Linked DNA regions of Acetivibrio cellulolyticus CD2. The protein of the gene in region 1 interacts with the protein of each later gene in a pairwise test. Links are inferred from orthologs where the notes say so. Each region holds a gene or a part of one and is shown on either strand. Other genes may lie near its edges.

Region 1 (3,105 bases):
TGATATTTCCATAGGGCTGAGAATTCCTCATCAGGAGGCGGAAAAGCTTAAGCGGGAATATGAGCTTGCTCTTACATCTTTGATTAAGAATGACCATGAGATTACTGTAAATGAGATAAATGAGAATAGAAAGATAAACATAAAGGTTTCAGAAGTAATTGAAATAATCGAAGCAAGAGTGCATGAGATTTTTTCAATTTGCAGGGAACAACTTAAAGAGGCTAATGTTTTGGAAGGCTTTGGCAAGGGCATTGTCTTGTCGGGCGGAGGTATTTCCTATATTGATGGAAATATGCAGCTTGCGTATGAAGTGTTTGATTTGCCTGTTAGAGTGGCATCATATAATGTTTCAAATGTAACAAAGCCTGAATTTTTAATATCGGTTGGGACTGCAAAATATATTGTAAATAGGTTTGGTGCAAGCAATACAGGTTGTGAAGTCAAAAAGCAAAAAAAGAATAAGGGAAAAAATACTGGTGGATTCTTTAGAAAATTAGCAAATCTTTTTAATGGTTTGTTTTAACATTTTAGTTCTTTTTTTCGTTGTACAATGGTATGGACTTAGTTTATAATTGACGTATAAATCTTTAGCCTGCAAGTTTTGCTAAAGGTTTTAAACTTATTAAAAACATCCTTGCACAAATCCAAATATTAATATATTATTAAATATTGAGAGAATAGGATTGACAAATGTAAATATAACTGTAACTGATGAAAATTACTATAAATGTTATACAGGATATTTCGGGAACAGATTTTGTCTATTAGTGTTGTGTTATTACAAAAGAATAAGGAGGGGGACTTACATTGTTGGAATTTGATATTGATCTTGAACAATTTGCCCAGATAAGGGTTATAGGTGTTGGCGGTGGCGGTAACAATGCTGTAAATAGAATGATAACTGCAGGACTTCGTGGGGTTGAATTTGTAGCTGTAAATACTGATAAACAGGCTTTATTTTTGTCAAAGGCAAATACTAAAATCCAGATAGGGGACAAGCTTACAAAAGGTCTTGGAGCAGGTGCAAACCCTGAAATTGGAGAAAAAGCTGCAAATGAAAGCAAGGATGAAATAGCACAGTCTATAAAGGGTGCTGATATGGTTTTCGTTACTGCCGGTATGGGTGGCGGAACAGGAACAGGAGCAGCTCCTGTAGTTGCTTCGGTAGCAAAGGAAATGGGAATACTTACAGTTGGCGTTGTAACTAAGCCGTTTATGTTTGAAGGAAGAAAAAGAATGCAGCATGCGGAGAGAGGCGTTGAGACTCTCAAAGGAGTAGTTGATACATTAGTTACAATACCAAACGACAGGCTACTTCAGGTTGCAGAAAAGAAGACTTCTATAGTGGATGCCTTCAGAATTGCAGATGACATATTAAGACAGGGTGTACAGGGTATATCCGACCTGATTGCAGTACCAGGACTTGTAAATCTTGACTTTGCAGATGTTAAGACTATTATGCTGGATACTGGTTTGGCACATATGGGTATTGGAAGAGCATCAGGGGAAAATAGAGCGGAAGAGGCTGCAAAACAGGCTATCCTAAGTCCTTTGCTTGAAACTTCAATTGAAGGTGCTCGCGGGGTTCTTTTAAATATTACTGGTGGACCTGACCTTGGACTTTTTGAAGTTAATACTGCTGCAGAACTTGTGCAAAAATCAGCAGATCCTGATGCAAATATTATCTTTGGTGCGGTTATTGACGAGAATTTGAAGGATGAACTTTTAATTACCGTTATAGCGACCGGATTTGACAAGGTTCCGGTTTTAAGAAAAACTGAAAAAGTTGTTGAGAAAGTTGCTGTGACAAGTACTAGAACTACAGAGAAAATTCCAGAGCCTCAGCCTGTTTCAGATGAACTGGAAATTCCAACTTTCCTTAGAAGGAATAGATTTAAATAAGTGTTGTGTATAATACCTAAATAGGTTTTATTACAAAGGCCCTAGAGCATATTTGATATGCTTTAGGGCTTTTTCCATTTAGCCTCTTTAAGTGAAATGAAAGAGTGAAAAACTGAGGGACTCGCTGCCCCGAGGTTTTTATTTTTTAACGTTAAAAAGCACTAGATTTTTGTCATACGAAAAATTTTTCTGCAGTGAGGTTTTGACAAATTATATGTTAATTAATTTGTATAATTAATAATAAAAATACATGCTTATGCATATAAGTTAATAAGGTATGCAATTAGTTGAGGTTTTATGTTACTTGAAGCAGGTTAACAAAGGGTAAGCCATTTCTTACTTACAGGGGGGAAAAGAGTGGAGATATTTCTTGATGTACTTTTACTTGAAAACATAGTAATGAACTATTTGATTCTTCTAATGACTGCTAAATTTTCTAAAAATAAAATATCCCATTTGAGGCTATTTCTAGGTGCCACAGTTGGAGCTCTTTATGTTGCAATCCTGGTTGTTTTTCCAAGCTTGAAGGGGTATTATACTACAATTGCTAAAATTGCTCTATCATTTGCAATTGTTGCAATTGCCTTTTCATTCGAACGGTTTGGTGCATTTTTCAAGACGCTGGCGATTTTTTATATATCTACATTCATTTTTGCAGGAGCAGGTTTTGCCTTCCTCTATTTTAACCAGAGCGGAGGTTTTGTGAGAAATGGGTTTTTCTATGTTTACTGGAATTCGAAGTGGACTGTGATGCTTTTAGGAATTGCTACAGCGGGAATCATAGTTAAAATATTCTGGGATATCATACAGGGCAGATTGGTGAGGGATAGGCTGCTTATACCTCTAAAAGTTGCATTTGAGAATGGAGCAATAGACCTGTCTGCATTAGTGGATACCGGTAATGCTTTGTATGATCCGCTGACGCATGTGCCTGTAGTTGTAGTTGAATTTAATGCAATAAAAAGTATTTTGCCTCAAGAGATACAGAATATCTTTGAAGAGTCAAAAGAGAATGACCTGGTATGTGTAACTAGGATTGTCTCGGATTCCAGCTGGTTTTCAAGGTTCAGGCTTATTCCATTTACATCACTTGGAAAAGATAACGGTATGTTGATAGGCTTTAAACCAGATTATATAGAGGTTGGAGAAAATACTGAAAAGAAGGGGGTAACTGACGTGATTATCGGCATCTATAATAGGGCT
Region 2 (3,205 bases), on another replicon or contig:
TATACCATTAACATACTCCATTACTATATAATGCATATCATCTTCTTTTCCAACATCATATATAGATACAATATTAGGATGAGAAAGACTTGCTGCAGCTTGAGCCTCAACTCTGAAGCGTTTAACAAATTCTTCATCTGCCGTAAACTCCGGCCTTAACAATTTAATTGCAACAAACCTATTTAAAAGTTTACATTTCGCCTTATATACAAGGGCCATTCCGCCCCCACCAATTTTCTCTATTAATTCATACCTTCCACCAAGTATGCGACCTTCCATAACAACACCTCTTTTTATGGCATTTTGATATTAAATCTGATCAGATTCAATCAAAACCCACTTCACATATTTAAAATAAAGGATAAAACATACAATATTCTATAAAGATATATATATGCTAATAGTTTGCTTAAGAATGATTAAGAATTTTTTACAATGATAACTGTTATATTATCCTCTCCACCTTTTTCATTTGCAAGTCTAACCAACTCACTGCATGAATACTGTGGGTCATCATTATTTTTTATCATTGATAACATCTCATCTTCACTTAACATATTAGTTAATCCATCAGTGCACAAAATAAATATGTCTTCATCATTTACATCAACTGAATATGTATCAACAGCAACGTTCTCTTCACAACCTAAAGCCCTGGTTATTACATTCTTTTTAGGATGGTTCCTTGCTTCCTCTCTGGTTAGCGAACCATTTTTTATAAGCTCTTCAATATATGAGTGATCAGTAGTCAGCCTTTCTAGTGAACTATTTCTTATAAGGTACACTCTGCTATCACCTACATGCCCAATAAATAGTTTTCCCTTTAAGAGAATACCGACAACAAAAGTAGTACCCATACCATAGTTTTCATCTGATTCCTTTGCTTTAAAGTAAATACTTTTGTTAACCTCTTCCATCATGCTGCAAATAAAGGATACTATGCCTTCTTCACTTTCATCAGGTTGTAAGTATTTAAGCAAATACTCTTCAGAAAGGTCAACAGCCATACGGCTTGCTAGTTCTCCCGAGTTATGTCCACCCATTCCATCTGCTACAATAAAGGTATCAGGTATACCGTCTTTCCCTGTAATAACTTTATAGCTGTCCTCATTCATTTCCCTTACTCTACCTTTATCGCTTTCCACTCCAAATCTCACTATACCACTCCCCAGAAAACACGTAAAATGTTTTATAGTTTAAACTACTGCGTAATCATACCAATGAAAAACGTCTATTCCTTAACAGCTTCAATAAGGCTTCTTCGAAGCTGACCACAAGCTGCATCAATGTCAGCACCAAGTTCCCTTCTGACAGTAGTCTCAATGCCACGCTTTTCAAGAACCTCCTTGAACTTATAAATTCTTTCCTTACTGCTCTTTTTAAAACCAGTATTGGTAACGCTATTTACAGGTATTAAATTAACATGACATAACATACCCTTCAACAGATTAGAAAGCTGCTGGGCATATTCAATCAGGTCATTTACCCCATCAATCAAGGCATACTCAAATGTTATTCGCCTACTTGTAGTCTCTGTATATATCTTACATGCTTCAATCAATTTGTCAATAGAATACCTTTTATTAACAGGCATAATTTTTTCTCTCGCCTCATCATTAGTTGCATGTAGCGAAATAGACAGAGTTATAGGTAAATTCTCCTTGGATAGTTTTAAAATTTCGGGTACAAGACCGCAGGTTGAGACAGCAATATGTCTCGCACCTAAATTCATACCATCCTTATGATTTATCAATCTTATAAACTTTACGAGGTTATCGTAGTTATCAAACGGTTCTCCAATTCCCATTACAACTACGTTTCCCACTCTACTTCCTGCATCGTTTTGAATAGTTAAGACCTGATCCAACATTTCAGCTGAAGTGAGATTCCGTAAAAATCCTACTCCAGTAGAAGCACAGAATTTACATCCCATCTTGCAGCCTACCTGTGAAGAAATACAAACAGAAAAACCATGCTCATATTTCATCAATACACTTTCTACTATATTCCCATCTATAAGTTTAAAAAGATATTTTGTCGTACCATCTATCTTTGATACAAACTTTTCAACAACTTCAAGCTTATTTATATATGCTGAAGCCCTAAGACTCTCTCTTATATCTTTTGAAAGATTAGTCATTTCATCTATATCTTTAACACCCTTGTTGACCCACTGAAAAACCTGCTTTGCACGAAACTTCTGCTGTCCCATTTCCAGAAAAAAATTCTCCAACTCTTCAATTGTAAGATTAAGAAGGTCAACCTTCCCGTCCATAAGCTTAGCTCCTTTTCCTCATTTTAGAGATAAAAAATCCATCAATACCGTCCCTATTAGTGTACAACTGAATATATCCATCTTTTGTTGTATCTTTTACTAATCCATCCGGCAGTTGCTTCGATATATCTTCCATTGTATATTCCTTATTGTCTTTTAAGAATTTTTTAACCATTTCCTCATTTTCTTGAGGTTCTATGGTACATGTACTATAAACCAATACTCCTCCAGGCTTTACATACTTCGAAGAAGCATTAAGTATTTTCTCCTGAAGTTTTACTATCTCGTTTAAATCGTTTGAGTTTCTCGCCCACTTTATATCCGGTTTTCTTCGTATAATACCAAGTCCAGTGCATGGCGCATCAACTAAAACACGGTCAGCCTTGTCCGTCAAACTTGCATCTTGTTCTGATGCATCAAAAATTTCGGCCTTTATTATATCTATGCCCAACCTGCTTGAAGCTTCGTTTATCAATCTTATTTTGTGTTCGTGAATATCTCTAGCTATAATCTGTCCCCTATTTCCCATAAGCTCTGCAATATGAGTAGTTTTACCTCCAGGAGCACTGCATACATCCACAATAAATTCCCCCGGCTTAGGATCGAAAATCCTTCCGACCATCATTGAACTTTCATCCTGAACCTGAAAAAAGCCTTTAACAAACGCCTCCATCTTTGTAAGAGAAGATGGATTATTTATTGTCAAAGCATTTTCAATGTATTTGGCTGATTCAGTTTCAAACCCTTCTTTTTTAAGGGTATTTTCAAGTTCTTCTCTAGTAGTCTTTAAAGAATTTACTCTAACAGTTAATGGTGCAGTTTCATTATTACTCTTTAGAAGCTCCTCTGTAAAGCTTTCCCCAAAACGGTCCAGCCATTTTTTGACCATCCAGTCAGGATGTGAGTATTTTATAGACAGATATGAGATCA

What was found.
Region 2: the proteins of ftsZ (region 1) and rlmN interact in binary tests that used the Escherichia coli proteins (3 or more experiments, as listed by UniProt). The link is inferred for Acetivibrio cellulolyticus CD2 from one-to-one orthologs.

The regions. Positions count from the first base shown.
Region 1 is NZ_JH556651.1:89,962-93,066, forward strand. What follows is about bases 86-2,854. They hold ftsZ (cell division protein FtsZ), read left to right. Parts: upstream 86-807; coding sequence 808-1,902; downstream 1,903-2,854. Other genes in these bases: ftsA (cell division protein FtsA), read left to right, coding at 86-523; spoIIGA (sigma-E processing peptidase SpoIIGA), read left to right, coding at 2,260-2,854. Outside these bases: more of ftsA, read left to right, coding at 1-85; more of spoIIGA, read left to right, coding at 2,855-3,105. UniProt on the Escherichia coli protein: Essential cell division protein that forms a contractile ring structure (Z ring) at the future cell division site. The regulation of the ring assembly controls the timing and the location of cell division.
Region 2 is NZ_JH556659.1:1,117,840-1,121,044, forward strand. What follows is about bases 254-3,122. They hold rlmN (23S rRNA (adenine(2503)-C(2))-methyltransferase RlmN), read right to left. Parts: upstream 2,276-3,122; coding sequence 1,232-2,275; downstream 254-1,231. Other genes in these bases: pknB (Stk1 family PASTA domain-containing Ser/Thr kinase), read right to left, coding at 254-279; ACECE_RS0224905 (Stp1/IreP family PP2C-type Ser/Thr phosphatase), read right to left, coding at 420-1,157; rsmB (16S rRNA (cytosine(967)-C(5))-methyltransferase RsmB), read right to left, coding at 2,280-3,122. Also shown: more of pknB, read right to left, coding at 1-253; more of rsmB, read right to left, coding at 3,123-3,205.